DNA from 2 places in the Streptomyces sp. NPDC019890 genome. Region 1 is predicted to be linked to the other one. Evidence: riboswitches for the same ligand, from Rfam matches in the RefSeq annotation. Region 1 holds a riboswitch; the other holds the start of a gene.
The links. A riboswitch is a leader RNA that binds a small molecule or an ion and turns the genes downstream of it on or off. The one in region 1 is predicted to bind S-adenosylmethionine.

Region 1 (15,212 bases):
ATGGGGGAGGTGAGGGCCTTGCACGGCTTGCCGCTCTTGTTGGTGATCTTCAGCAGGTAGCTGCTCGTGGTGGGTTCGGCCAGGGTCGCGGTGAACGTCACGTCATAGGTGCTGCAAGGGAACAGGTCGTACTCGGGGTCGGGGGACGAGCCGCCGCCCGTGGAGTCCGACGACTTCGCGGGCGAGGGCTTCGCGGGCGACGGCTTCGCGGTCGCGGGACTGCCGGTCGACGGCTTCGCGGTCGACGGGCTCGCGGTCGCCTTGTCCGTGCCGCTCGGCTTGGCGTCCGAGCCCCCGCTGGGCTCACAGGCCGTCAGAGCCAGTGCGGATACGGCGGCGAGCACGACGGCGGCTCTGTGAACGTTGGTCCTCATCTGATGTTCCCCCCGAGTGAGAAGCGCGCATGCGCTGGGCAGAGCACGAGCTTCCCGTACAACCTTCACAGCTTGGTGACGGTGTCTTGCCGAATCCACCACGGAAAAGCCCGAGGGTTCTCGAAAACCGTTATGGCGGCGTCCTCATCCGCTCTCCCACGTGCCGGACCGACCGGCAGAGTACGGATGAGAGCGGAGAATCCATGCACCACCGTGACGAGGACACCCAGTTCCTGGACCCGGCGACCAGCCGCGGAAGCGCCGAGGGCCGGGGCGGACGACGGAGAGCTGCGGGCGCGGGGCGCCACGGGCGTCGGGGCCGGGCAGGCGGGCGGCCGATGGCCGCAATCGCGGTGGCCGGCACCGTCGCGGTCGCGGTCGTCGCCGGCGGAGTCTTCGTCCTGAGCGGTACGGACGAAGACTCCGCCAGTACCCGGGGCGCAGCTTCCGTGCAGCAGGCGCCGGCGGATGCCTCCCTCGACGGCCTCTCGAAAGCCTCTCCCACCCCCACGGCATCCGCCCCGCCTTCTGCCACTCCGTCGGCCACTTCCGTGAAAACAAAGGGTCCTACCGCCACGCCCAGTGCCCCGGCCCGCCGGGCGCCCAGGCCCGGGACTGCTCCGGCGAAGCGCAGGCAGCAGTCCGCCCCTGCCGGTTCGGGCGCGAGCGTCCCCACCGCGGGAAATCCTGTGACCGGCAAGGCCGCCGACTACGTCCAGCGGATTGCCGCGCTGGTCAACGCCGAACGCGCCAAGGCCGGGTGCTCGCCCCTGCGCGTCGACGGCCGAGTGCAGGCCGCCGCCCAGGCGCACGCCGACGACATGGCAGCCCGCAACTACTACGAGCACACAAGCCCGGAGGGGCGGCATGCCGACGACCGGATGAACGCCGCCGGCTATCCCGTCGGCAAGTGGGGGGAGAACATACACAAAGGGCCGAAGGACCCCGTCTCCGCGATGCGTGACTGGATGAACAGCCCCGGGCACCGCGACAACATACTGGACTGCGGGTTCAAGGACCTGGGCGTCGGCGTGAACTTCAGCGCGAACGGCCCCTGGTGGGTGCAGAACTTCGGCGGCTGACCGCCAGAGCACCCGACGGACGGTGCGGGCTCAGGCCGGCGTGGCGAGGTTCTGGACCCACACCGTCCCGTCGGGACCGGGTACGGCTGCCACGCCGGTGTCCCGGTACCGGCAGTCGAGCATGTTGTCCTGATGGATCGAGCCGTCCATCCAGTCATCGACCACCGTTGCGGGTTTGCCAGGACCCTGGTCCAGATTCTCGGCCCACCGGCTCAGGTCGTATCCGGCTGCCGAGATCCGGGCGTCGGCATGCCGTCCCTCCGGGTCGGCATGGTCGAAGTAGCCACGCGCCACCATGTCCTTGGCATGTTTGCGGGCCGCGGCACTGAGTCGCGGATCGATCCGCAGCGGGGCGCAGCCGGCCTCGGCTCGCCGGGAGTTGACCAGGGCGGTGAGACGTTCCTCAACGCTCGCCGCGGACGGAGAGGGCTTGGGGGGCTTCACGACGGGTGAGGCGGTGGGGGTCGGCATGCGTGTCGGACTGGGGGTGCGAGTGGGCTTCGCAGCGGGCGGAGCCGCCACCGGGGCCCGGTCGGCCGAAGGCTTCGCGGTGGGCCACACCAGGGCGAGGAGTACGCCGACCACGACCACGATCCCTCCGACTGTCGCCGCCACGGGTACGCTCAGCCCCCCGCCGGTTGCGCCGGTCGGGTCCCCGGGCTGCCCCGTCCCGGCGAGGTCCCCCTGGCCGGCCGTGCCGAACTGGCTCGGCGGAACGGGAGGGTGGCCGTCGAGCGGGACCACCATCGCCATGCCGGCCAGCAGTCCCTCTGCGGGTACGAGATTCGACCAGTGCCCCGAGCAGCGGGCGCACACGCGCACGTGCTTGGCCATCCGCTTGCGCCACACCGGCGAGGGCTGCCCGTCCCAGGCCGCGGAGACGGCGGCCAGTTCGACGCAGCGCGGCTCGGTGGCCAGCGCACGGGACACGACACGGCCCAGTTCCAGCTGGGTCTTCATCCGCTGGATGCGGACCGCGGCGTGCTGCGGAGTGACATCCAGCGCCCCGGCAAGCTCGGCACGGCTCAGTTGCCCTGCGGCCTCTTGCCACCACAGGGCCAGCAGTTCACGATCGCTCTCGTCCAGCCAGCGGGTGGCCTCGGCGACCTCGCGGCGCTGTCCGGACAGCCCCAGACGCAGGATGGTGAGATCCACGAAGTCACCGGTCGGGTCGGCGGTCTCCGCCACGCGGTCCAGCGGGGCTGTGGGGGTCTGCTGCTGGAGCGTCCAGCGCCGACGTATCTGGTTCATCGCTATCGCGACCAGCCAGGAGCGGAAGCGGGAGGGCTCGCGCAGCCCGCCGAGTCCGTCGAGTGCACGGAACATGGTCTCCTGCACCACGTCGTCGACGTCCGCGTGGCCGTCCAGTGCCCGGCCGACGATGTTGTAGACGAGGGGAAGGTAGTCGGCGACCAGCCGCTCCCGGGCCTGCTGGTCCCCCGCCCTCGCCTCCGTCACCAGTTCCGGACTGTGTCTGTCGTCCCTGTGCATACGTGCCCTCGCCCCTTGCCTGTTCGACCCCGTCGCTCAGAGTCCTGCCTGGAGGAGACCTGTGGGCGCCGATCGGATAACAGAAACCGACTCGCCCTCCCCGGCCCGGATCCTGAAACGCCCGAGGGCGGTACCCCCCTGGGAGTGGGGGTACCGCCCTCGGTCAGGACCGGGTCCGAGCCGATGAGGCTCAGAAGTCCATGTCACCGCCCGGCATGCCGCCCGGAGCGGCCGCAGAGGCCTTCTCCGGCTTGTCGGCGATGACGGCCTCGGTGGTCAGGAACAGCGCCGCGATGGAGGCCGCGTTCTGCAGGGCAGAGCGGGTCACCTTCGCGGGGTCGATGATGCCCTCGGCGATCATGTCGACGTACTCACCGGTCGCGGCGTTGAGGCCGTGACCCACGGTCAGGTTGCGCACCTTCTCCACAACGACGCCGCCCTCAAGGCCGGCGTTGACCGCGATCTGCTTCAGCGGGGCCTCCAGGGCCAGCTTCACAGCGGCGGCACCAGTGGCCTCGTCACCTTCGAGCTCGAGCTTCTCGAAGACGGCGGACGCCTGGATGAGCGCCACGCCACCACCGGCGACGATGCCCTCCTCGACGGCGGCCTTGGCGTTGCGCACCGCGTCCTCGATGCGGTGCTTGCGCTCCTTGAGCTCGACCTCGGTCGCGGCGCCGGCCTTGATGACGGCCACGCCGCCGGCCAGCTTCGCGAGGCGCTCCTGGAGCTTCTCGCGGTCGTAGTCCGAGTCGGAGTTCTCGATCTCGGCACGGATCTGGTTGACGCGACCGGCAACCTGGTCGCTCTCGCCCGCACCGTCGACGATCGTGGTCTCGTCCTTGGTGATGACGACCTTGCGGGCGCGGCCCAGCAGGTCCAGGCCGGCGTTCTCGAGCTTGAGGCCGACCTCCTCGGAGATGACCGTGCCGCCGGTGAGGATGGCGATGTCGTTGAGCATCGCCTTGCGGCGGTCGCCGAAGCCCGGGGCCTTGACGGCAACGGACTTGAAGGTGCCGCGGATCTTGTTGACGACCAGGGTCGACAGGGCCTCGCCCTCGACGTCCTCGGCGATGATCAGCAGCGGCTTGCCGGACTGCATGACCTTCTCGAGGAGCGGCAGCAGGTCCTTGACCGAGCTGATCTTCGAGTTGACGATCAGGATGTACGGGTCGTCGAGCGACGCCTCCATACGCTCCATGTCGGTGGCGAAGTACGCCGAGATGTAGCCCTTGTCGAAGCGCATACCCTCGGTGAGCTCCAGCTCCAGACCGAAGGTCTGGGACTCCTCGACGGTGATGACGCCTTCCTTGCCGACCTTGTCCATGGCCTCGGCGATGAGCTCGCCGATCTGGGTGTCGGCGGCGGAGATGGAGGCGGTCGAAGCGATCTGCTCCTTGGTCTCCACGTCCTTGGCCTGCTCGAGCAGGGCACCCGAGACGGCCTCGACGGCCTTCTCGATGCCGCGCTTGAGGGCCATCGGGTTGGCGCCGGCGGCTACGTTGCGCAGGCCCTCGCGAACCAGGGCCTGGGCGAGAACGGTCGCGGTGGTCGTACCGTCGCCGGCGACGTCGTCCGTCTTCTTGGCGACTTCCTTGACCAGCTCGGCGCCGATCTTCTCGTACGGGTCCTCGAGCTCGATCTCCTTGGCGATGGAAACACCATCGTTGGTGATCGTGGGGGCGCCCCACTTCTTCTCGAGGACGACGTTACGGCCCTTGGGGCCAAGGGTGACCTTGACGGCGTCGGCGAGCTGGTTCATCCCGCGCTCGAGACCGCGCCGTGCCTCCTCGTCGAACGCGATGATCTTGGCCATGTGAAGTGGTCCTCCCGGACTGGGGTGGATTCTCCGGACCGCGCCTGGCGCCCGCGACGGACGGCCTGCAGGCCTTGTGGTTCCTTGCCCCACCCGGCTTGCGGACCTCACCGACCCGGTCCTCGTTGTCACTCTCACTGTCAGAGTGCTAACGCCAATGATTAGCACTCGACCCCGGAGAGTGCAAGCGCCCGAAGGGCTCCGTGAGGGGTGGTCGGGCGACGCGAGGGCGCAAGCCCTCGGGCTCCGTGAGAGGAGCCGGTCGGGCGCAGGCGACCGTGCGCGCAGTCCCCGCCGCGCGGGGACGCGCACGAAGGGCCCGCATCCCTCGCGGGATGCGGGCCCTTCGGCGTGAGCGTGAGTGCGTCGGTGGTCGATCGCGCCGATCAGACGGCGAGCTTGACCATGTCCGCCTGCGGCCCCTTCTGGCCCTGCGAGATCTCGAATTCAACTCGCTGACCCTCTTCAAGGGTGCGGTAGCCGTCCATCTGGATCGCGCTGTAGTGGACGAAAACATCCGCACCACCGTCGACCGCGATGAAGCCGTACCCCTTCTCCGCGTTGAACCACTTGACGGTGCCCTGAGCCATGCCTAACTCCCCTATTACTGGCCCTTGCGCAGGACCGCACTTCGCGGACCCGGGTCAGACCTCACCCCGACAGGAGGGGTGTGCGCCGGAACGCGTCGACCGCGGCTGAATGTATCTGCCCAACTGCCCTCTGCAACAGGTCAATCGGACGAGAATTCTGAGCGCGCGCGAACGGAAAATTGACCCGAATTCAAGAAATTACGGGGCAAGTCGGGCCCGGCAAATCACACCTAAGAGAGGCAATTCGATCGACCATATTGGCTGCTTCTTGTCACGCTCGGGCGCATTCTCATATGCGCCCGGCACACGCAGCGGAGGGGGGCTTCCCCAACTGTACCGCGCTCAACCATACAGAATTGCCCCCTCCGCTTCTCTTGCGGAGAGGGCAATACGCATAACTCTGTGTGCCGTCCGACACGGCGTTTGACGATCAGCCTCCGGCGACGGCGGGGATGATCGAAACTCCCGCCCCATCCGGTGTCGCCGTCTCGAGTCCCTGCTCGAAGCGCACGTCGTCGTCATTCACGTACACGTTCACGAAGCGGCGCAGCTTGCCCTGGTCGTCGAGGACCCGGGCGGCGATTCCCGCGTGGTTCTTCTCCAGGTCGGCGATCACCTCGGAGAGGGTCGCGCCCTGAGCCGAGACCTCGGCCTGACCGCCCGTGTAGGTACGGAGAATGGTGGGGATGCGGACGTTGACACTCATGGTGCGTGCCTTTCTCGGGAGTCGGATCAGCCGGCCAGGCCGGCGTCGCGGAACGCGTCCAGGCTCGGGCGAATCGTCGCGGACGGGCCGGTCGTCGGCGCCACCGCGTCCAGGGTCTTGAGGCCGTCGCCGGTGTTGAGGACGACCGTGGAGAGCGCCGGGTCGAGCACGCCCGCCTCGATCAGCTTCCGCGTCACGCCCACGGTCACGCCCCCCGCGGTCTCCGCGAAGATGCCCTCCGTGCGAGCGAGCAGCTTGATCGCGTCGACGATCTGCTCATCATTGACGTCCTCGACCGCACCGCCTGTGCGGCGGGCGATGTCCAGGACGTACGGGCCGTCGGCCGGGTTGCCGATCGCCAGCGACTTGGCGATGGTGTTCGGCTTCTGCGGGCGTACGACGTCGTGTCCGGCCTTGAAGGCGGTCGACACCGGCGAGCAGCCCTCGGCCTGGGCGCCGAAGATCTTGTACGGCTTGTCCTCGACCAGGCCGAGCTTGATCAGCTCCTGCAGACCCTTGTCGATCTTCGTCAGCTGCGAGCCCGAGGCGATGGGGATGACGATCTGGTCCGGCAGCTGCCAGCCGAGCTGCTCGCAGATCTCGTACGCCAGCGTCTTGGAGCCCTCGCCGTAGTACGGGCGGAGGTTGACGTTGACGAAGCCCCAGCCCTCGCCGAGCGGGTCGCCGATGAGCTCCGAGCAGAAGCGGTTGACGTCGTCGTAGTTGCCCTCGATGCCGACGAGCTCGCCGCCGTACACAGCGGCCATGACGACCTTGCCCTGCTCCAGGTCGTGCGGGATGAACACGCAGGAGCGGAAGCCGGCCCGCGCGGCGGCGGCGCCGACCGCGCCCGCGAGGTTGCCGGTGGAGGAGCAGGACAGGGTGGTGAAGCCGAAGGCGCGCGCGGCCTCGACGGCGATGGCGACAACACGGTCCTTGAAGGAGTGCGTCGGGTTGCCGGAGTCGTCCTTGATGTACAGGCCGCCGGTGACGCCCAGCTCACGGGCGAGGTTGTCGGCCTTGACGAGCTTGGTGAAGCCGGGGTTGATGTTCGGCTTCTCGGCCACGTCGGCGGGGACGGGCAGCAGCGGGGCGTACCGCCAGATGTTGTTCGGACCCGCTTCGATCCGCTTCCTCAGCGCCTCGGGGTCACCGACCGGCAGGTCGTATGCGACTTCCAGCGGCCCGAAACAGGAGGCACAGGCGAAGATCGGACCGAGCTCGAAACGCTCTCCGCACTCGCGACACGAGAGCGCCGCGGCGGGACCGAGGTTCACGGGGGTGGTTGCGACAGTCTGCACAGCCATGGTGGCGAGGCCCTTTCTCCTCATCTTCCTCGTGACGCATTTCGCCACGAGACGGAATTGGCACCTTCCCCACCGTGACCTCGCGGTCGGCGGGAGGGTTGCCGGGGCTTCAACGGGCCGTTCCCTCTGCCCCTCTGGATGAGCGGTATTCGATTGTCAGCGTGATGACCCCGGCATGCCACGGTCATCCGCGTTGTTCAAGACTGTAACCGAAGGCGGAGACGGTTGAGATAGTCGTCCGAACCGCGAGATGGATCACTAGCGATCACTAGCCAGGGAGTAACGAGCGTGCTGGAAGAGGTGGAGCGCTGGCTGACCAGGCGTTCCTGGTCGGCAGCCGACCGCACGCTCGGCAGGCTGATGGCCGCCAAGCGCGGTACGACCATCAGCGTCGTCCTGCCCGCGCTCGACGAGGAGTCGACCGTCGGTGAGATCGTCACCGTGATCCGGCGCGAGCTGATGGAGGCCACGGCGCTGGTCGACGAGCTGGTCGTGATCGACTCGGGCTCCAGCGACCGTACGGCCGAGGTGGCCGCGGCGGCCGGCGCGCGGGTGGTGCACCGGGACGCGATCCTGCCACGGATACCGGCCGTCCCCGGCAAGGGTGAGGTGCTGTGGCGCTCACTGATGGTGACCAGCGGCGACATCGTCTGCTTCGTCGACGCCGACCTGCGGGAGTTCTCCGCGGACTTCGTCTCCGGGATCGTGGGGCCACTGCTGACCGACCCCGAGGTGCAGTTCGTCAAGGCGATGTACGACCGTCCGCTGGGTGAGACGCCGGGTCAGGGCGGCCGGGTCACCGAGCTGGTGGCGCGCCCGCTGCTCAATCTGCACTGGCCGCAGCTGGCCGGCTTCGTCCAGCCGCTGGGCGGGGAGTACGCGGCACGGCGCTCGCTGCTGGAGCGGCTGCCCTTCCCTGTGGGATACGGCGTGGAGCTGGGCCTTCTCGTGGACGCGCTGCACACGGTGGGCCTGGACGCGCTGGCGCAGGTGGACGTCGGCTCGCGCAAACACCGCCACCAGGACGGACAGGCGCTGGGCCGGATGGCGGCGGCGATCTACCGCACGGCGCAACTCCGGCTTTCGCGGGGCCACTTGGTGCGGCCTGCGCTCACGCAGTTCGAGCGGGGCGTGGGCGGTTTTGAACCGCGTACGTACACGGTGGACACGGAAGAGCGGCCGCCGATGCGCGAGATCGGTGAGTACGCGGCGCGTCGCGCGGCATAACCACGAAGAACCGGCCATCTTGTCTAAATTTCCTATGTATGAGCTTTGGACACAGAGTGGCGTTTCTCGGACAGGCGGTGGCCGACACCATCGCTCCCGCGCACCGTGGCAATCACAACAGCGAGCTCTTGTGGCTGCTGGGCGGCCTGGCGCTGAGCCTGGCCGCCGCCGGGGTGGTCGCGGTCGCCGCGACACGGGGACGGCGTCATCATTGATGCCGTGCCGTACTCACGTTTGAGCGTCTGAGGGACGGGCTAGGTTTCGCGACATGGTCTCCGAGCAGGCTGCCGCCCAGGTACTCGTCGCGTCGAACCGCGGCCCGGTCTCGTACACCCTGAACGAGGACGGGAGCCTCGATTCCCGCCGCGGCGGGGGCGGCCTGGTCTCCGGCCTCTCGGCCATCGGCTCCGAGGCGGAGGCGCTGTGGGTCTGCGCCGCCCTCGGCGACGGCGACCGCGAGGCGGTACGGCGCGGGGTGGCCGAGCCCGGCGTACGGATGCTCGACATCGACACCACCGTGTTCGCCGAGGCGTACAACGGCATCGCCAACTCGGTGCTGTGGTTCCTCCACCACATGCTCTACCAGACGCCGCTGGAGCCGGTCTTCGACGCGGAGTTCCGCCGCCAGTGGGCGTCCTACGAGGCATACAACCGCGCCTTCGCGGACGCACTGGCCGAGGAGGCCGCGCCGGGCGCCGCCGTCCTGATACAGGACTACCACCTCTCGCTGGCGCCCCGGATGCTCCGCGCCCACCGTCCCGACCTGCGCATCGGCCACTTCTCGCACACGCCGTGGGCCCCGCCGGAGTACTTCCGGCTGCTGCCCGACGACATCGCCGCCCAGCTGCTCGGCGGCATCCTCGGCGCCGACCGGGCCGCGTTCCTCACCCAGCGCTGGGCGGACGCGTTCACCGACTGCTGTCACAGCGTGCTGGGCCCCGGCATCCCGTCCGGCACCCGGATCGGGGTGCACGGCCTCGGCGCGGACGCCGACTTCCTGCGGGAGCGGTCGGACCGGCCGGATGTCCATGAGCGCCTGGTGGCACTGCGCGAGCAGGTCGGCGGGACGGACCGGAAGACGATCGTGCGGGTGGACCGCACCGAGCTGTCCAAGAACATCGTGCGCGGGCTGCTCGCCTACCGGCACCTCCTCGAGACCCGTCCCGAGTGGCGGGAGCGGGTCGTCCATGTCGCCTTCGCCTACCCGTCCCGGCAGGACCTGGCGGTCTACCGCGACTACACGGCAGAGGTCCAGCGCGTCGCCGACGAGATCAACTCGGCGTACGGGACGGCGACTTGGAGCCCGGTCGTGCTCCATGTGAAGGACGACTTCGCCCGGTCGCTGGCCGCGTACCGGCTCGCGGACGTGGCACTGGTCAACCCCATCCGCGACGGAATGAACCTGGTCGCCAAGGAGATTCCGGTCGTCTCGGACGAGGGCTGCGTGCTGGTGCTTTCGCGCGAGGCAGGCGCGTACGAGGAGCTGGGCGACGACGCCGTGACGGTCAATCCGTACGACGTGACGGGCACCGCCGACGCGCTCCACGAGGCCCTGACGATGCCGGACGACGAACGGGCCCGGCGCACGAAGCGCCTGGCGGCCGCGGCGACCGCGCTGCCGCCGCATAAGTGGTTCCTGGACCAGCTGCGGGCGCTGCGCGAAGCGTGAGATTCCGGGCCAGGACCGGCGCACGTGAGAGCGCGTGGGAAACCCGGACCTGCGCCGGCCCCGGTTGAGAACCCCGGACCCGGGCCTTACTCCGACCGGCTCTGCAGCCGCTGCGCGAGCGCGCCCAGGAACTCCACGACCGCCGCCGGACCCGGCAGCAGCAGGTCGGCGCGGCCCGCGACCTCCGGGACCTCCGCGCTGCCGCTGCACACCAGCAGGCCGGGCACGCCGTCCGAGCGGAGCTTCTCGACGGCCGCGAAGGCGGGCAGATCGCCCAGGTCGTCGCCCGCGTACAGGACCGCTTCGGCCCCCACTTCGCGTACGTACTCGGCGAGGGCCACGCCCTTGTCCATGCCCGGCGGGCGCAGCTCCAGGACCATGCGGCCGGGCTCCAGGATCAGCCCGTGGCGGGAAGCGAGCTCGGCAAGCGGCTCGCGCAGCGCGTCGAACGCGGCCTGCGGGTCGGACGCACGGCGGGTGTGGACCGCGACCGCCCGGCCCTTCTCCTCGATCCAGGTGCCGTGCCAGGCGCCGATGCGGTCGAGGAATCCGGGCAGTTCGGCGCGGACGGCGGCGACGCCGGGATGCGGGGCGGGGGCCTTGACCGTGCCGCTGACGGCGTCCCAGCGCTCGGCGCCGTAGTGGCCGAGGACGACGAGGTGGTCCAGGCCCGGCTCTCCGGCGAAGCCGCCGTAGCGAACGGCGACCCCGGCGGGCCGGCCGGTGACCACGGCGACGGAGGCGACCCGGGGCGCCAGGGCGGCGATCGCGAGGACGGCGCCGGGGTGGGCGCGGGCCTGCTCGGGGTCGGGCACGATCTCGGCGAGCGTGCCGTCGAAGTCGAGGCCGACGACGGATTTCTCGGGCCGGGCGAGAAGCGCGGCCAGGCCTTCACGGCCGGCGGGGGTGGACGGCGTCGGCAGGGAGTGCGCGTACGGGGAGCCCATGCCCCGACCCTATCGGCGACTGCGTTTGGCGTCCCTGACACGGCGGAGCCGGTTGACAGTGACAGGGTCGTGGGCGAGTGCGCGCTCGTCGTCGATGAGGGCGTTGAGGAGCTGGTAGTAGCGGACCGGGGAGATGCCGAGCTGCTCCCTGATGGCCCGCTCCTTGGCGCCGGGCCCCGGCCAGGAGTGGCGCTCCATGGCCAGTACGGCGCGGTCGCGCTCGGAAAGCGCCTCGTCGTGGGTCATACGATCCAACATATCGGCGAGGCGCCGGGCACGGGTCTGCTCGCGCCGGCTCGGTGTCCCGGCTGCTCGGCGCCGTGGAACGTTGTTCGACGCTGTCCGCGCCGCCCGCGCTATTCGGAGCGCTCGGCGACGGTGGCGTCGCGGCCGATGCGGCCGAGGACGTCCTTCGGTTCGGTGCCCTGCTCCATGGCGGTGCCGATGTTCTTCTTGATGCTCTCGCTGACCTTCGCCCACGACGTCTTGCCGACCGGCGGAAGCACCGAGGTGGGGAGCTCCTCGAGGAACTCCCTGAGGTCCTGGTGCTTCGGGTTCTGCTCCATCGCCTCGGACGCGGAGACCGTCACCGGCAGCAGGTCGTTCTGGCCTGCGAAGTCGAGAACGTTCTTGTCGCTGAAGACGAAGTCGAGGAACTTACCGATCTCGCTGCGGTGGCCGTTCTGCTTGAAGCCCATGATCCAGTCGGCGACGCCCATCGCGGACTTCGGCTTACCGGTGATGCCGGGCAGCGCCACCTTGCCGACCTGGATATTGGCCTTCTGGGCGGCCTGCATCAGGGACGGGTGGCCGTTGAGCATGCCGACCTCGCCGCGGGTGAAGGCGGCGAAGGCATCCTTGCGGTTCAGCTTGCCGGGGGCGACCGGTCCGGTGAGGCCCTTCTCGACCAGGTTCTCCTTCAGCCACTCGAAGGTGGCGATGTTCTGCTCGGAATCTATGGAGTAGCTGCCGCTCTGGTTGGTGTATCCCTCACCGCCGCCGCTGAGCAGCCACATCATGGTCTCGGCCTGGGCCTCTTCGGGACCCAGCGGCAGGGCGAAGGGGTACTTGGCGTTGGTGTTCGCCTTCAGCTTCTTCGCGTCGTCCTTGAGGTCGTCCCAGGTCTTCGGGTCCTCCTTGATGCCCGCCTCTTTGAAGAGCTTCTTGTTGTAGAAGAGCAGGCGGGTGGAGGCGACGAAGGGGAGGCCGTACTGGACACGTCTCATCTCGCCCGCGTCGATGAGGGGGCCGAGGAAGTTGGACTGTACGGGGATGGAGAGCAACTGGTCGGCGGAGTACAGCTTGTCGGCCGCGGCGTAGTCGGCGTACGCACCTATCTGCGCGACGTCGGGGGCCTTGCCGGCCTTGACCATCTCGGCGACCTTGCGGTCGACGTCGTTCCAGGACTCGATCTGGACGTCGATCTTGATGCCGGGGTTCTTGGCGGTGAAGGCCGCGGCGAGGTCGGACCAGTACTTCTTGCTGCTCTGGCCGCCGTCGACGTCGTAGTCGGCCGCGACGAGCTTGAGGGTGACATCGCTGGAACCGCTGGAACTGCCACAGCCCGAGAGGGCCACCGTCATACCGAGTGCGGCGAGCGCCGCGGTCAGACCCAAGAAGCGCTGCTGCACAGCTCTTCCCCCACCCTCTGCTGTTGGTTGCCAGACTTGTCCCAGTCAGTTCCCCCGTGCTGTCCGCTGAGATGAGGTGCGATTTTCCCCCATGGTGCCGCCGGAGGTCTACTCCACTGCATATCACTTCGACAACGTCTGTCCCTGAGGCCTTGAGCGTTGCCCGGGTGTGCCGATGCCTGCTAAGCACGACCCGGAGTTGTGCGTACGTCTACCTCGCTAGGAGCCATGCCGCATGTCCCGCACCGCAGCAGAGATAGCCACCCAGCCCGCGTGCTGGCGCCGAGCGGCCGAGGCCGCGGCCGCCTTCGACGGACTGCCGGAGCCGGGTGAGCGCGTCGCCGTCACCGGGTGCGGGACGTCCTGGTTCATGGCGATCGCGTACGCGGCGCTGCGGGAGGCGGCGGGGCTCGGCGAGACGGATGCGTTCGCGTCGTCCGAGTTCCCGTCGGGTCGTTCCTACGACCGCGTCGTGGCGATCACGCGCTCCGGCACCACGACGGAGGTCCTGGACCTGCTGTCCGAACTGCGCGGCAAGGTGCCGACGCTGGCCCTGACGGCGGACCCGAAGACTCCGGTGATGGAGTCGGCGGACGCGGTGGCGGTGCTGGACTGGGCGGACGAGGAGTCTGTGGTCCAGACGCGCTTCGCGACGACGGCGCTGGCGTTTCTGCGCGCGGGGCTCGGGTCGCTGCCGGGCGTCAAGTCGATCACCGAGGCGTCGGTCGACGCGGAACTCGCGGTGACCGAGCCGCTGCCGGAGGCGGTGGTGGGGGCGGAGCAGTGGACGTTCCTGGGCCGCGGCTGGACGTACGGTCTGGCGCTGGAGGCGGGCCTGAAGATGCGCGAGGCGGCGGGCGCGTGGACGGAGGCGTACCCGGCGATGGAGTACCGCCACGGCCCGATCTCGATCACCGCCCCGGGCAGGGTGACTTGGGTCTTCGGCGCCCTGCCGGAGGGCCTGTCGGTGGACGTGTCCCGGGTGGGCGGCACGCTGGTCTCCCGCGCCGAGGCGGACCCCCTGGCAGACCTGATCCGCGCACAGCGGCTGGCGGTCACGCTGGCGGAGGCGAGGGGGTTCGACCCGGACCGCCCGAGGAATCTGACGCGAAGCGTGATTCTGGGCTGAGGGGGTTCAGCCGGCCTGCGCCCCGGCCCCCAAGGTGCGCGGGCCTCGCGCCGCCGCGTGCACGCCCCTGCACACCGGTCGCGGCGCCAAGCCGCCGTACCCCGGAGCGCGGACGCATCGCGGCGCCAAGCCGCCGTACCCCGGAGCGCGGACGCATCGCGGCGCCAAGCCGCCGTACCCCGGAGCGCGGACGCATCGCGGCGCGAAGCCGCCGTACCCCGGAGCGCGGACACGTCGCGGCGCGAAGCTGCCGCTCCCGGGGGTGCGGGGGCGCGGCCCCCGCGTACCCCTCCCGGGGTCCGGGGCGGAGCCCCGGTTCGGGATGGGGGTACCTCCCACGGCCGCCAGGCCGTAGGGGGAGGGCGGGGTGGGGGAAACACACCGGTCTTTTTGTATGGCGGCGCAACAATCCGGCGTAGTGGACTAGACCTTTCGCCCGCCCACCCGCCAAACTGTCCACGTGAAACACGTCATCGCCCTCGATGTGGGCGGCACCGGCATGAAAGCCGCCCTCGTCGCGGCAGACGGCACCCTCCTCCACGAGGCACGCCGCGCCACCGGGCGCGATCGTGGGCCCGATGCCGTCGTCGAGTCGATCCTCGCCTTCGCCGGCGAGCTGCGCGCGTACGGCGAAACGCACCTCGGCCAGGGCGCCCTCGCCGCCGGCGTCGCCGTCCCCGGCATCGTCGACGCCGACCGCGGCATCGCCGTCTACGCCGCCAACCTCGGCTGGCGCGACGTACCCATGCGCGAGCTGCTCAGCCGCAGGCTGCACGGCGTACCCGTCGCCCTCGGCCACGACGTCCGCACCGGCGGCCTCGCCGAGGGCCGGATCGGGGCCGGCAAGGGCGCCGACCGGTTCCTGTTCGTGCCGCTCGGCACCGGGATCGCCGGAGCCATCGGCATAGACGGGTCCATCGAAGCCGGCGCCCACGGCTACGCCGGCGAGATCGGCCACATCGTCGTCCGCCCCGACGGCCCCGACTGCGGCTGCGGCCAGCGCGGCTGTCTGGAGACACTCGCCTCCGCCGCCGCGGTGACCCGCGCCTGGGCCGAGGCGAGCGGCGACCCCGCCGCCGACGCCGCCGACTGCGCGAAGGCCGTCGAGTCGGGCGACCCGAAAGCCGTCGCCGTCTGGCACGACGCCATCGACGCCCTCGCCGCCGGCCTCGTCACCGCGCTCACCCTGCTGGACCCCCGCACCCTGATCATCGGTGGCGGTCTCGCCGAGGCGGGGGAAACCTTG
Region 2 (15,212 bases), on a different contig from region 1:
CCAAACCCCTGCCCGCGTCAGGGCCGGCGACCGACCAGCGAGACGGCCGCATCCCGTCGCGCGGGCCGAGACTCTCGGGAAGGCGCTACGTGAGTCCCAACGGCTCCGACCGCTCGTCGCGGCGCCCGATGCGGCGGAAGCTGCTCCAGGTGCTGACCGCGGGCGTTGTCCTGGCGACCGCCTCTGGTTGCACATACAAGGACTTCCCCCGCCTGGGAATGCCCACCCCGGTAACGGAGGAGGCTCCCCGGATCCTCTCCCTCTGGCAGGGCTCGTGGGCGGCAGCGCTCGTCACGGGCATCCTGGTGTGGGGGCTGATCATCTGGAGTGTCATCTTCCACCGGCGCAGCCGCACCAAGGTGGAGGTACCTCCGCAGACCCGGTACAACATGCCCATCGAGGCCCTGTACACCGTGGTTCCGCTCATCATCGTTTCGGTGCTCTTCTACTTCACCGCGCGTGATGAGTCGAAGCTGCTGTCCCTCGCCGACAAGCCCGCCCACACGATCAACGTGGTCGGCTACCAGTGGAGCTGGGGCTTCAACTACGTCGAGAACGTGCCGGGCGTGAAGGGTGACGCCCAGACCAACCCGAACCTGCAAGCGATTCCGGACAGATTCCGTGAGGACTTCCCGGCGAACGCGGGCGGCGTCTACGACGCCGGCATCCCCGGCACCCGTAACCCCCAGACCGGCAACCCGGGCCCGACGCTGTGGCTGCCCAAGGGCGAGAAGGTCCGGTTCGTCCTGACCTCTCGTGACGTCATCCACTCCTTCTGGGTTGTCCCCTTCCTGATGAAGCAGGACGTCATCCCCGGGCACACCAACGCCTTCGAGGTGACGCCCTCCCAGGAGGGCACCTTCCTCGGCAAGTGTGCGGAGCTCTGCGGCGTCGACCACTCCCGGATGCTCTTCAACGTCAAGGTCGTCTCCCCGGAGCGCTACCAGCAGCACCTCGCGGAGCTGGCGAAGAAGGGGCAGACCGGCTACATCCCGGCCGGTATTGAGCAGACCGACCCGGCCCGGAACTCGGAGACGAACAAACTGTGAGCATCCTCAACGAACCTCAGGGTGCCGCCGAAGCAGCTGACGACTCGTACGCGAACGAGCTGCCGGTACGGCGCAAGCAGCCGGGGAGTGTGGTCGTGAAGTGGCTGACCACCACTGACCACAAGACCATCGGCACGATGTACCTGATCACGTCGTTCGCGTTCTTCTGCATCGGCGGTCTGATGGCGCTCTTCATGCGCGCCGAGCTGGCCCGTCCCGGCACGCAGATCATGTCGAACGAGCAGTTCAACCAGGCGTTCACGATGCACGGCACGATCATGCTGCTGATGTTCGCGACGCCGCTGTTCGCCGGATTCGCGAACTGGATCATGCCGCTGCAGATCGGCGCGCCCGACGTGGCGTTCCCGCGGCTGAACATGTTCGCGTACTGGCTCTACCTCTTCGGCTCGCTCATCGCGGTGGCCGGCTTCATCACCCCGCAGGGTGCGGCCGACTTCGGCTGGTTCGCCTACTCCCCGCTGTCGGACGCGGTCCGTTCGCCGGGCGTCGGCGCCGACATGTGGATCATGGGTCTGGCCTTCTCCGGCTTCGGCACGATCCTCGGTTCGGTCAACTTCATCACCACGATCATCTGCATGCGCGCGCCCGGCATGACGATGTTCCGGATGCCGATCTTCGTCTGGAACGTGCTGCTGACCGGTGTGCTGGTCCTGCTCGCCTTCCCGGTGCTGGCCGCCGCGCTCTTCGCGCTGGAGGCGGACCGCAAGTTCGGCGCCCATGTGTTCGATGCGTCCAACGGCGGCGCGTTGCTCTGGCAACACCTCTTCTGGTTCTTCGGCCATCCAGAGGTGTACATCATCGCCTTGCCGTTCTTCGGGATCGTCTCCGAGGTGATCCCCGTCTTCAGCCGCAAGCCGATGTTCGGTTACATCGGACTGGTGGGCGCGACCATCGCGATCGCCGGTCTGTCCGTGACGGTGTGGGCGCACCACATGTACGTCACAGGCGGCGTGCTGTTGCCGTTCTTCTCCTTCATGACCTTCCTGATCGCGGTACCGACCGGTGTGAAGTTCTTCAACTGGATCGGCACCATGTGGAAGGGCTCGCTGTCCTTCGAGACTCCGATGCTCTGGACGATCGGCTTCCTGGTCACCTTCACCTTCGGTGGACTGACCGGCGTCATCCTGGCCTCGCCCCCGATGGACTTCCACGTATCCGACTCGTACTTCGTCGTCGCGCACTTCCACTACGTCGTCTTCGGCACCGTGGTCTTCGCGATGTTCGCCGGCTTCCACTTCTGGTGGCCGAAGTTCACGGGCAAGATGCTGGACGAGCGGCTCGGCAAGATGACCTTCTGGACGCTGTTCATCGGCTTCCACGGCACGTTCCTGGTGCAGCACTGGCTGGGCGCCGAGGGCATGCCGCGTCGGTACGCGGACTACCTCGCCGCCGACGGCTTCACCGCGCTGAACACGATCTCCACGATCAGCTCGTTCGTGCTCGGTCTGTCGGTCCTGCCGTTCTTCTACAACGTCTGGAAGACGGCCAAGTACGGCAAGAAGATCGAGGTTGACGACCCGTGGGGCTACGGCCGTTCGCTCGAATGGGCGACGTCCTGCCCGCCGCCGCGGCACAACTTCATCACTCTGCCCCGGATCCGCAGCGAGTCCCCGGCGTTCGACCTGCACCACCCGGAGATCGCGGCCCTCGAGCACGTCGGCCACGGCGCCGGCGTCATTGCTGGTGAGAAGGAGGCGGGCAAGTGAGGATCCAGGGCAAGATGTTCCTCTGGCTGAGCGTCTTCATCCTCGCCATGGCGGTCGTCTATGGCGTGTGGTCGAAGGAGCCTGCCGGCACCACGGCGCTCTTCCTCGGCTTCGGCCTGAGCATCATGATCGGCTACTACCTGGCCTTCACGGCCCGGCGAGTGGACGCCATGGCGCAGGACAACAAGGACGCCGACGTGGCGGACGAGGCCGGCGAGGTGGGGTTCTTCTCCCCGCACAGCTGGCAGCCGCTCTCCCTGGCCGTGGGCGGTGCCCTGGCCTTCCTGGGCGTCGTCTTCGGCTGGTGGCTGCTGTACTTCTCGGTCCCGGTCGTCTTCATCGGTCTGTTCGGCTGGGTATTCGAGTACTACCGCGGCGAGAACCAGAACCAGTAGTTCCGGCTGAGCATCCGGGGGTTGACCCCCGGATCAATACGGCGCCGCGTCAAGCGACACACGCAGGGCCCGGATCTCCTTCACTCGTGAGGGGGATCCGGGCCCCTCCGTTTGGAGTCACCCAGCGCGCCGCTGCCAACTGATCTTCATAGCGTGTGCTTATGAACCACACGCCGCGCATTCGCACCGTCCTCAGCTGCACCTTGCTGGTCGTGTCCTTCGGCGCGACCGCAGCAGCGTGCTCGGACTCAGACAGCCACCCGCTCGCCGCGAAGCCTTTCGACGCCGCGGACCAGGTCTCCTTCAACACCCCCGAAGGCGACACCAAGGTGGACCCCGACAAACCGCTCGAGGTCGTCGCCACGGGCGACGACGGCCGGATCACCGATGTCACCGTCACCGACGACTCGGGACACCACCTCGCCGGCGAACTCGACGCCGAAGGCGCCCGCTGGCGCTCCACCGCACCTCTGTCCGCCGGTGTGAAGTACACCGTCAAGGTCTCCACGGAGGACGAGGACGGCGCCCCGGGGGTCCGCACGCTGGCCTTCGAGACTGCACCCGCCAAGCGGTTCCTGACGGTCAACCTCGGCCCCAAGGCGGGCACGTACGGCGTCGGCCAGCCCATCACCGCGGAGCTCAGCCTCCCGGTCAAGGACAAGGCGGCCAGGGCAGTCGTGGAACGTGCCCTGAAGGTCGAGTCCAGCCCCTCCGTGGAGGGCGCCTGGTACTGGGTGGACGACAAGAAACTGCACTACCGCCCGAAGGAGTACTGGCCCACCGGCGCGACCCTGCGGGCCGCGAGCAACCTCCAGGGCGTCAAGGTCTCCGACAAGCTCTACGGCGGCCCCTCCAAGGACCTGAAAATCACCATCGGGGACCGCATCGAGGCCATCACGGACGCGGGGTCGCACCAGATGACGGTCAAGCGCAACGGAGAAGTGATCAACACCATTCCGGTGACCACCGGCAAGCCCGGCTTCTCCACCCGCAACGGAATCAAGGTCGTGCTCGGCAAGGAGTACTTCGTACGGATGCGCGGTACCAGCATCGGGATAGCGGAGGGCAGTGCGGACTCGTACGACCTGCCCGTCTACTACGCGACACGGGTCACCTGGAGCGGTGAGTACGTCCACGCCGCGCCCTGGTCCGTCGGCTCACAGGGGTACGCGAACGTCAGCCACGGCTGCACCGGGATGTCCACCGGCAACGCCGCGTGGTTCTTCGAGACGGTCCGTGAAGGCGACATAGTCAAGGTCATCAACAGCCAGGGCGCCGAGATGGACCCGTTCGGCAATGGCTTCGGCGACTGGAACGTGTCCTGGGACAAGTGGCGCGGTGGCAGCGCCCTGGTGGCCGACACCAGGGACGGCAGCAGCCCCGTGGACATGGCGCGGCTGCGTCCCGAGGTCTGACGGCTCGGCCCGGCTCGCCGGTCCGGGGCCGTCGCAGGAAGGGCCCCTGGGAAGGCGGCCCGGCTTCAGGAATTGATGGCCAGCCGGGCGCGCAGCAGGCCGGCCAGCGCGTCGGCGAACTCCACCGGGTCGACCGGGAGCGTCACCGCGGCCTCCGCACGGCTCCAGGTGGCCAGCCAGGCGTCCTGCGGGCGGCCGATCAGCAGCAGCACCGGTGGGCAGTTGAAGATCTCGTCCTTGATCTGCCGGCAGACGCCCATGCCGCCCGCGGGAACCGTCTCGCCGTCCAGGACGCACGCGTCGATGCCGCCCTCGTCCAGCCGCTTCAGTACCGCGGGGAGGGTGGCGCACTCGACGAACTCGACCGGGGGAACATCGGGCGCGGGCCTGCGTCCAGCGGCCAGCCGCACCTGCTCGCGAGTGTTGGCGTTGTCGCTGTAGACCAGGACCGTGGCGCTCGACTGCATTGTTCCTCCGAATCGACGGCGGCACTGCATCAGGAACCGATGCGCGGATGCTACTCCGTCCCACTCCCTGTCAACAGCGCTTCGGACACTGCTTCGATGGGCCGTTCGGGCTGGACACAGCCTACTGACACACCGAACGGCACCCCCCGGAGTGAGGGCGGGATAAGCGACCGACATAATGTCGGTCGTGGCGACAGCAACGACAGTAGAAACCGGGCACGCGCACCCGTCGGTCAATCGACCGAACCTCACCAGCGTCGGAACCATCATCTGGTTGAGTTCCGAGCTGATGTTCTTCGCGGCCCTCTTCGCGATGTACTTCACCCTGCGATCGGTGACGGGCGCCGAGCACTGGAAGGAAATGGCTTCGGCCCTGAACTTCCCCTTCTCGGCGACGAACACCACGATCCTGGTGCTCTCCTCCCTCACCTGCCAGCTCGGCGTGTTCGCCGCGGAGCGGGGCGATGTGAAGAAGCTCCGCGCCTGGTTCGTGATCACCTTCGTGATGGGCGCGATCTTCATCGGCGGTCAGGTCTTCGAGTACACCGAGCTGGTCAAGAAGGACGGCCTCTCGCTGTCCTCCGACCCGTACGGCTCGGTGTTCTACCTGACCACCGGCTTCCACGGCCTGCACGTGACGGGCGGCCTCATCGCCTTCCTGCTGGTACTCGGCAGGACGTACGCGGCCAGAAGGTTCACTCACGAGCAGGCAACCGCCGCCATCGTCGTGTCCTACTACTGGCACTTCGTCGATGTCGTCTGGATCGGCCTCTTCGCCACGATCTACATGATCAAGTAGTCGGGCCGGGCCCGACACACATCCAGCAAGCATCGACGCAGAAGATCCTGACACCGGGGTAATCCGTGAAAAAGCTCTCCGCACGACGACGCCATCCGTTGGCGGCGGTCGTCGTCCTACTCCTCGCGCTGGCGGCCACTGGGGGGCTGTACGCCGCGTTCGCACCCGCGGACAAGGCGCAGGCCGATGAGACCGCCCAGTCCCTCGCCATCCAGGAGGGCCAGAAGCTCTACACCGTCGGCTGCGCCAGCTGCCACGGAACCGGCGGTCAGGGCACCTCTGACGGCCCGAGCCTGGTAGGCGTGGGCTCCGCCGCCGTCGACTTCCAGGTCGGCACGGGCCGGATGCCGGCCCAGCAGCCCGGCGCCCAGGTGCCGAAGAAGAAGGTCATCTACACGCAGAGCGAGATCGACCAGCTCGCGGCGTACATCGCCTCCTTCGGCGCCGGTCCGATCGCGCCGACCGAGAAGCAGTACAGCCCCGAGGGTGCGGACATCGCCAAGGGCGGCGACCTGTTCCGCACCAACTGCGCCCAGTGCCACAACTTCACGGGTGAGGGCGGTGCGCTGACGCACGGCAAGTACGCCCCGAACCTCGAGGGCGTGGAACCCAAGCATGTCTACGAGGCCATGCAGACCGGCCCGCAGAACATGCCCTCCTTCCCCGACACGACGATGCCTGAGCAGCAGAAGCGGGACATCATCGCGTACCTCCAGAACGTGAACGGTGACGAGTCCGAGAGCCCCGGCGGCCTCAAGCTGGGTGGCCTCGGCCCCGTGCCCGAGGGTCTGTTCGGCTGGATCTTCGGTCTGGGTGCACTGATCGCTGTTGCCGTCTGGGTCGCGGCCCACACCGCTAAGGCCAAGAAGTCATGAGTAGCCAAGAGATTCCAGAAGAGAACCTGCCCGCTGAGCAGGGCGCCGCGCACGGCACGGTAGAGATTGCCGAAGACCCGTTCGCCGACCCGGGGCTGCCGGCCCACAAGCCGCGCATCCAGGACATCGACGAGCGGGCCGCCAAGCGCTCCGAGCGCGCGGTCGCCTTCCTGTTCACGCTGTCGATGCTGGCCACGATCGGCTTCATCGCCTCGTACGTCACCTTCCCGGTCGACAAGATCGTGTTCATCTGGCCGTTCGGCCATGTGAGCGCGCTCAACTTCTCGCTGGGCATGACGCTCGGCGTCGCCCTCTTCTGCATCGGCGCGGGCGCGGTCCACTGGGCCCGCACCCTGATGTCCGATGTGGAGATCGCCGACGAGCGTCACCCCATCGCGGCCCCCGCCGAGGTCAAGGCCAAGGTGATGGCGGACTTCGCGGCGGGCGCCGAGGAGTCCGCGATCGGCCGGCGCAAGCTGATCCGCACCACCATGTTCGGCGCGCTGGCCATGGTGCCGCTCGCCGGTGTGATGCTGCTGCGCGACCTGGGACCGCTGCCCGAGAAGAAGCTCCGGACCACTCTGTGGGCCAAGGGCAAGCAGCTCATCAACATGAACACCAATGAGCCGCTGCGTCCCGAGGACATCGTCGTCGGTTCGCTGACCTTCGCCAAGCCCGAGGGCCTGGAGGAGGACGCGCACGACTTCCAGAAGGAGATCGCCAAGGCGGCCCTGATGATCGTCCGGCTGCAGCCGGAGGACATCAAGGACAAGCGCGAGCTCGAGTGGTCGCACGAGGGCGTCGTGGCGTACTCGAAGATCTGCACCCACGTCGGCTGCCCGATCAGCCTGTACGAGCAGCAGACGCATCACGTGCTCTGCCCCTGCCACCAGTCAACCTTCGACCTCTCCGACGGCGCCCGCGTCATCTTCGGCCCGGCCGGTCACGCTCTTCCGCAGCTGCGGATCGGCGTGAACGCTGAGGGCAACCTTGAGGCGCTCGGCGACTTCGAAGAGCCCGTCGGTCCGTCCTTCTGGGAGCGCGGATGAGTACTACAGAGACGAACCGCAAGGCACCCGCGGGCGAGCGGGTCGCCGACTGGGCGGACGGACGGCTCGGGATCTACTCCCTCGCCAAGTCCAACATGCGGAAGATCTTCCCGGACCACTGGTCCTTCATGCTGGGTGAGATCTGCCTCTACAGCTTCATCATCATCATCCTCACGGGTGTGTATCTGACGCTGTTCTTCCACCCGAGCATGAACGAAGTCGTGTACGACGGCTCGTACGTCCCGATGCAGGGCATCCGGATGTCCGAGGCGTTCTCCTCGACGCTGGACATCAGCTTCGACGTCCGCGGCGGCCTGCTCATCCGGCAGATCCACCACTGGGCGGCGCTGATCTTCGTCGCGGGCATGATCGTGCACATGATGCGCGTCTTCTTCACGGGCGCCTTCCGCAAGCCGCGCGAGGTCAACTGGGTCTTCGGCTTCCTGCTGCTGGTGCTCGGCATGTTCACCGGCTTCACCGGCTACTCGCTCCCCGACGACCTGCTCTCCGGTACGGGTGTCCGGTTCATGGAGGGCGCGATCCTGTCCATGCCGATCGTCGGCACGTACATGTCGTTCTTCCTCTTCGGCGGGGAGTTCCCCGGCGGGGACTTCGTGAGCCGGTTCTACTCGATCCACATCCTGCTGCTGCCGGGCATCATGATGGGCCTGCTGGTGGGCCACTTGATCCTGGTCTTCTACCACAAGCACACGCAGTTCGCGGGCCCCGGACGTACGAACAAGAACGTCGTCGGCATGCCGCTGCTGCCGGTCTACATGGCCAAGGCCGGAGGCTTCTTCTTCCTGGTCTTCGGTGTGATCGCGGCCATCGCCGCCATCGCCTCGATCAACCCGATCTGGGCGCTGGGTCCGTACCGTCCGGACCAGGTGTCCACCGGCGCTCAGCCGGACTGGTACATGGGCTTCTCCGAGGGGCTGATCCGGGCCATGCCCGGCTGGGAGATCAACTTCGCGGGCCACACTCTCGCCCTGGGCGTGTTCATCCCGCTGATGATCTTCCCGCTGGTCCTGGCCACGATCGCGGTCTACCCGTTCGTCGAGTCCTGGGTCACCGGGGACAAGCGGGAGCACCACATCCTGGACCGCCCGCGCAACGCCCCGACCCGTACGGCCTTCGGTGTGGCGTGGCTGACCTGGTATTTCGTCCTGCTGATCGCAGGTGGAAACGACATGTTCGCCCTGTTCTTCCATCTGTCGATCAACAGCATCACCTGGTTCGCCCGGATCGGCTTCTTCGTCGCGCCGGTCGTCGCCTTCGTCATCACCAAGCGGATCTGCCTGGGTCTGCAGCGTCGCGACCGGGAGAAGGTGCTGCACGGGCGTGAGTCCGGCATCATCAAGCGCCTGCCGCACGGTGAGTTCGTCGAGGTCCACGAGCCGCTCAACCAGGAGCAGCTGTACACGCTGACCGCGCACGAGCAGCCCAAGCCGCTGGAGATCGGCCCGACGGTCGACGAGAACGGTGTCCAGCGCAAGGTCCCCCTCACCCAGAAGCTCAGGGCGAGGCTCAGCAAGGGCTTCTACGGCGAGGGGACCAAGATCCCCAAGCCCACTCCGGACGAGTACAAGGAAGTCACCAGCGGCCACGGCCACCACTGATCCCAGCTGACCGCGCACAGCGGTCGCCACAGCTGGGGGCACCTCCCAGCGGTAGCTCGGGGAGAGCCCCGTCCAATCATCGGACGGGGCTCTTTGCTGTCCCCGGGGCTGGATAGGGTGGGAGCATCCCTGTTCGGCTGTGGACCCTGGAGTGGACCATGAACGTTGTGACCCGTGGTGGCGGCGACAGCGTGGCGGACCTCTCCTGGCCCGTCGTGCTGAACGCCCTCCTGGAGAACCGCGACCAGAGCGCCGACGCCACGGCGTGGGCGATGGACCGCATTCTCAGCGGCGAGGCGACGAACGCACAGATCGCGGGCTTCGTGGTGGCCCTGCGGGCCAAGGGCGAGACGGTCGAGGAGATCTCCGGTCTCGTACGCACCATGTACGCGCACGCGAATCTGATCGAGGTGCCCGGGCCCAGCGTCGACATCGTCGGCACCGGCGGCGACGGCGCCAAGACCGTGAACATCTCCACCATGTCCGCGATCGTCGTCGCGGGGACGGGCGCGAAGGTCGTCAAGCACGGCAATCGTGCCGCCTCGTCGGCGAGCGGCGCATCGGACGTGCTGGAGAAGCTGGGCGTCAATCTCGAGCTGACCCCGCAGCGGGTCGTCGAGGTCGCGGCCGAGGCGGGGATCACCTTCTGCTTCGCGGTGAAGTTCCACCCGGCGCTGCGGCATGTGGCTGCCGCCCGCAAGGAGCTGGGCATCCGCACCACGTTCAACTTCCTTGGCCCGCTGACCAATCCGGCGAAGGTGAAGGCTCAGGCCACCGGGGTCGCGGACGCCCGCGTGGCGCCGATCGTGGCCGGTGTGCTGGCCGAGCGCGGCTCCTCGGCGCTGGTCTTCCGCGGTGACGACGGCCTGGACGAGCTGACGACGACGGCGACGTCGCGGGTGTGGGTGGTACGGGACGGCGCTGTGCGCGAAGAGGCCTTCGATCCGCGGGACATCGGCATCGACCTGGTGCCGGTGGAGGCGCTGCGGGGCGCCGACGCCTCGTACAACGCGGATGTCGCGCGCCGGCTGCTGAGTGGTGAGACCGGGCCGGTACGGGACGCGGTGCTGCTGAACTCGGCAGCGGCTCTGGCGGCGCTGGAGCCGACGGACGGCACGCTGAACGAGCAGCTGGCGGCGGGCATGGCCAGGGCCGCCCAGTCGATCGACTCGGGCGCGGCCAGGGCGGCGCTCGAGCGCTGGGTGGCCGTCAGCAACGCCTGAGGTTCCTGTGGCGTGAGGCAAGGCGTGGTGCTGGTTCCCGTCTCAGAAACTGGACCTCGCCTTGCACGCCGCGGGACGTATGGCAGGATGCTCTTCAAGGTCATGAGTGACAGCGATTAAGGCCCCGGCTCGCTGTCCGGCAACCCTCCGTCCGTGGCGGGGTGCCCCGGGTGAAGACCAGGCCGTGGGCAGCGAGGTCTGCGGCAAGCGCGGACCCCTGCAAACCCTGGGGTCCTGGTCCTCAAGGGAGCAGTCTCGTGAGCAAGCGAATGCGATAGGGCTTTTCGCCCGCACTTCAGTACGCCTCCGTACGGTCAGTTGCCGTGCGTTCGAGGCAACCCCCGCGTGCCGAGCGGCCGTTGAGCGCAGCTGCGCGGGTTCACGAAGCCATTCAGCCTTGTCCTGCCGGGAGATACCGCCATGTCCGCACGCCCGAACGCCGTTGCCTCCGCCGCTTCTGCCTCCTCCGTAGCCTCCGCTGCTGCCGACTCCGCCGACCCCGCCTGCGCGGCGCCGCTGCCGGTCCTCGGCCGCGATGTGACGGTCCCGCTCGTGACCGGCGGTGAGGTCACCTACGCCGCCCTCGACTACGCCGCGAGCGCGCCGGCCCTGCAGCGGGTGTGGGACGACGTCGCCGCGTACGCGCCGTACTACGGCAGCGTGCACCGGGGCGCCGGGTACCTCTCGCAGCTGTCCACCGACCTCTTCGAGAACAGCCGCATCACGGTCGCCGAGTTCCTCGACTGCCGCCCCGGCGACCAGGTGATCTTCACGCGCTCGACCACGGACTCCCTCAATCTGCTGGCCCAGGCCGTGCCCGCCGACTGCCAGGTCTTCGTCTTCGAGACCGAGCACCACGCCTCGCTGCTGCCCTGGCGGGACGCGCAGGTGACGTACCTGAACGCGCCGCGCACGCCGGAGGACGCCGTCGCCACACTGGAGCGCGCGCTCGCCGACCGTGACCCTTACGGCCCCGCGCTGGTCTGCGTGACCGGTGCGTCCAATGTGACCGGTGAGCTGTGGCCGGTGAAGGAGCTGGCGGCCGCGGCGCATGCGCACGGCGCGCGAATCGTGCTGGACGCGGCTCAGCTGGCGCCGCACCACCCGGTCTCCGTTCAGGACCTGGACGTCGACTGGATCGCCTTCTCCGGGCACAAGCTGTACGCACCCTTCGGTTCGGGCGTGCTCGCGGGCCGCTCGGACTGGCTGCAGGACGCGGAGCCGTACCTGGCGGGCGGCGGCGCCTCGCGGAAGGTCGCCCGGCGCACGGACGGCGGTGTGGACGTCGAGTGGCACACCACGGCCGCACGTCACGAGGCAGGCTCGCCGAATGTGATCGGCGTCTACTCCATCGCGTCCGCCTGCAAGGCGCTGGTCGAGGCGGGCTTCGAGTCGCTGGTCGAGCGCGAGCAGCACCTGATCGCGAAGGTGCGGGAGGGGCTTGCGGAGGTCCCCGAGGTGAAGGTTCTCTCCCTCTTCGGTGACGACGCACCGAGGGTCGGCGTCATCTCCTTCGTGGTGGACGGCTGGAACAGCTCCCACTTCGCGGCGGCGCTCTCGGCGGAGTACGGGATCGGCGTCCGGGACGGTCTGTTCTGCGCCCACCCGCTGGTACGCACGCTGCTCGGCAGCGACCCGCAGGACCCGGGCGAGTGCGGCGCGCCGGAGGCCGAGCCGGGTGAGCGCTCGCTGAACGCGATCAGGGTGAGCTTCGGCGCGGGGACGCCCGACGAGCACGTGGAGCGTTTCGTGGGGGCGGTGAAGGAGCTGGTGCGGCACGGCGCGAAGTGGACCTACCACACGGAGGACGGCCGCTGCGTCCCGGCAGTCTGACCCGGACCGCCGCCCCGGCCCGTGAACAAGCCCGCGCCTTCCGGTGCGGGCTTGTTTCCTGCGGGACGCCCCGCAGGGCGAGACAGTGGCTTCCTGCGGTGGCGCCGCCGCCGGAGCGCGATGCGCGCCCGGCGGGCGCACCGGAAAGCACCCCGGTCCGATGCGGGGCGGGCGGCCCGGAGCCCGCGCCGTGGGGACGGTGCTCGGCCGTTCAACCAGCACCCCGCCGGAGGTGCTACGCGTCCAGGCCGATGGCGAACGCCGCCTCCAGGTCGTGCTGCGAGTACGTACGGAACGCCACATGCGTGTCCGTTGCCTCCACGCCCTGGATCTTGCTGATCCGGCCGGGGATGACATCCGCAAGGTCGTCGTGCTTCGCCACCCGCACCATGGCGATCAGGTCATAGGTGCCGGTGACGGAGAAGACCTCGCTGACGCTGTCCAGCGCGGCGATCGACTCGGCGATCTCAGGGATGCGGTCCACGCTGGTCTTGATGAGCACGATCGCGGTGATCACGGCTGGCTTTCTCCCTCGGTGGCCGCTGCTTGGGCCTCAAGCCTACTGGCTGGGGGTCCCGGGGCCGCCGGGCGTCAGCCCCCTGTGTCACTGCCCTGTGTCACTGCCTTCGGGAATCGCCGCAGCCGTACGCCTGAATCGCCCCCAGGCGTAGAGGAACCCGATCCCGAACCCCACCAGATGCGCCAGATACGCCACCCCCGGACCGCTGCCCGCCCCGCGCGCCGCCAGCCCCTGCAGAACGAACCAGAAGATCAGCACGATCCAGGCGGGGAAGCGCAGCGGCAGGAAGAAGAGGAACGGGAAGAGACTGGTGACCCGGGCCTTCGGGAAGAGGTACAGGAACGCCCCGAGCACGCCCGAGATGGCCCCGGACGCTCCCACCAGGGTCTGCTCGGAGTCGGCGTTGGCCGCCGCGTAGGCGAGCAGCGCAAGGTAGCCGCAGCCCAGATAGAACAGGGCGAACTCCAGCTGCCCCATGCGCTCCTCGGCCATCGCCCCGAAGACGTAGAGGAAGAGCATGTTGCCCAGCAGATGCAGCCAACTGCCGTGGACGAAGAGGGCGGTGAGGGGAGTGAGGAGGGTGTCGGGAGAGCTGCTCAGCAGCTCGGCGGGGATCACCCCCCAGCGCTGGAAGTACAGGCTCTGCGCGGTCAGCAGCGCGTCACCCGTGCCGTACACCGGGTTGATGCCCGAGACCGGGCTGATCACGAACACCGCACAGCAGACGGCGATCACTCCGTACGTCACCGCAGGTCCGGTGAGCGTGCCCCGCAGGACCGCGCTCCGGAGGCCCGCACCCCGCCAACCGATCATGGACAGAGCATGGCGTAGTGGGACTGAACGGTACAGGGTGCCTCGCCGCGGCACAGGGTACCGGCGAGGCCGTAGGGTTACGGGCAGTACACCCGCAGTTCGACGGCGCACAGCGGCACCCGCACCCCCATCATGGAAGAGGACGGCTCGATGACGACGGTTCCCATGCCGACCGCCAAGACCCGCTGGCGCTGCACGCTCTGCGGCAACCTCACCCGCTTCGACGTCACGCGCTCCTCCAAGGTCGTCGAGTACGTCCATCTGGACCTGGCCGGAGAGCCGACGGTCGAGGAGCGAGAGGTGGTCAGTGAGACCATCGAGTCGGTGCGCTGCCGTTGGTGCAACGCGGTGGACCAGATCGAGCTGGTGGACAGGCCGGGCGCCGGCTCCTGAGGGAGCGGCCCGAACGGGTAGTGGGGTGACGGATCGTGGAGCAGCCTGCAAACGGCGCTGAGCCGGCCGATGCAGCCGGTGACGCCGCCGAGGCGCTCGACCGCCCGCTGCCGGAGGGCGTACGGCGCCGGGTGGTGGCGCTGGTCTCGGACGCGTTCGGCGGTCTGACGGTCTCCGAACTTCCGGCCCAGCTGCGGCAGTACGCCCGGTTCACCCCGAGTCGTCGGGCCAAGTTCGCGGGCAACGCGATGGCCGCGGCGCTGGAGAGCGACCCGGTCTTCCGGCAGCGCATCGCCGAGCGGCTCGGCCAGGCCCAGCCGGAGCTGTCCGCGGCGCTGGAGGCCGGATCGCCGCCCGCGGCCGCCGATCCCGTCGATGTCGCGGCTGCCGCCTATGTGCTGCGTCCCACCGGATGGGTGAAACTCGTCGCCGCCGCGGGCGAGGAGGCCCAGCGGGCGGACGCCGAGCGCGCCGACGAGGCCGGGCGGCGCGAGCTGGATCGGCTGCGCGTGGAGCTGACCGAGGCCCGCGGGCTGACCAAGAGCGAGACCGAGCGGCTGCGCACGGAGCTGGAGGCGGCCCGCAAGGAAGCCGAATCGCTGCGCCGCAAGCTGCGCAGCGCCCAGAGCGATGTGAAGCGCGGCGAGGCCGCTCTGCGCCGTACACACGCCGAGACCGAGACGATCAGGTCGGAGGCCGCCGCCCAGGTGTCGGCCGCCGAGAGCGAGAGCCGTCGGCTCAAGGCACGCCTCGGCGAGGCGGAGGCGGCCGTGGAGGCGAGTCGCCGGGCCGCGCGCGAGGGCCGCTCGATCGAGGACATGCGGCTGCGGCTGCTGCTGGACACGGTGCTGGAGGCGGCCCAGGGGCTGCGCCGTGAGCTGGCCCTGCCGCCCGCCGCGGTCCATCCCGCCGACACGGTGGACGCGGTCGAGCCGGGCCGGATGTCACCCAAGGACATCGCGGCCCGCGCGCTTTCGGAGACCGATCCGGCGCTGCTCGACCAGCTGCTCGCGCTGCCGCAGGCGCATCTGGTCG

Region 2: linked by a shared signal. The riboswitch ahead of ACI2LP_RS20315 (aminotransferase class V-fold PLP-dependent enzyme) and the one ahead of thrC (threonine synthase) in region 1 are both predicted to bind S-adenosylmethionine.

Annotation. Positions count from the first base shown of each region.
Region 1 is NZ_JBJDQK010000004.1:67,988-83,199, reverse strand. Features, by position in the region: gene ACI2LP_RS12675 (DUF4232 domain-containing protein) at 1-374, opposite strand, end outside; gene ACI2LP_RS12670 (CAP domain-containing protein) at 1,064-1,456, shown strand; gene ACI2LP_RS12665 (sigma-70 family RNA polymerase sigma factor) at 1,487-2,947, opposite strand; gene groL (chaperonin GroEL) at 3,138-4,760, opposite strand; gene ACI2LP_RS12655 (cold-shock protein) at 5,147-5,350, opposite strand; gene ACI2LP_RS12650 (MoaD/ThiS family protein) at 5,781-6,056, opposite strand; gene thrC (threonine synthase) at 6,083-7,363, opposite strand; SAM riboswitch class I at 7,381-7,508, opposite strand; gene ACI2LP_RS12640 (glucosyl-3-phosphoglycerate synthase) at 7,652-8,590, shown strand; gene ACI2LP_RS12635 (hypothetical protein) at 8,629-8,805, shown strand; gene ACI2LP_RS12630 (trehalose-6-phosphate synthase) at 8,859-10,259, shown strand; gene otsB (trehalose-phosphatase) at 10,346-11,206, opposite strand; gene ACI2LP_RS12620 (DUF3263 domain-containing protein) at 11,216-11,452, opposite strand; gene ACI2LP_RS12615 (extracellular solute-binding protein) at 11,563-12,789, opposite strand; gene ACI2LP_RS12610 (SIS domain-containing protein) at 13,073-13,966, shown strand; gene ACI2LP_RS12605 (ROK family protein) at 14,466-15,212, shown strand, end outside.
Region 2 is NZ_JBJDQK010000007.1:64,511-79,722, forward strand. Features, by position in the region: gene coxB (cytochrome c oxidase subunit II) at 90-1,049, shown strand; gene ctaD (cytochrome c oxidase subunit I) at 1,046-2,776, shown strand; gene ACI2LP_RS20275 (cytochrome c oxidase subunit 4) at 2,773-3,171, shown strand; gene ACI2LP_RS20280 (Ig-like domain-containing protein) at 3,333-4,586, shown strand; gene ACI2LP_RS20285 (hypothetical protein) at 4,652-5,053, opposite strand; gene ACI2LP_RS20290 (heme-copper oxidase subunit III) at 5,232-5,852, shown strand; gene ACI2LP_RS20295 (c-type cytochrome) at 5,918-6,727, shown strand; gene ACI2LP_RS20300 (Rieske 2Fe-2S domain-containing protein) at 6,724-7,776, shown strand; gene ACI2LP_RS20305 (cytochrome bc complex cytochrome b subunit) at 7,773-9,395, shown strand; gene trpD (anthranilate phosphoribosyltransferase) at 9,554-10,618, shown strand; SAM riboswitch class IV at 10,717-10,834, shown strand; gene ACI2LP_RS20315 (aminotransferase class V-fold PLP-dependent enzyme) at 11,039-12,451, shown strand; gene ACI2LP_RS20320 (Lrp/AsnC family transcriptional regulator) at 12,687-12,968, opposite strand; gene ACI2LP_RS20325 (rhomboid family intramembrane serine protease) at 13,056-13,784, opposite strand; gene ACI2LP_RS20330 (hypothetical protein) at 13,935-14,177, shown strand; gene ACI2LP_RS20335 (NYN domain-containing protein) at 14,213-15,212, shown strand, end outside.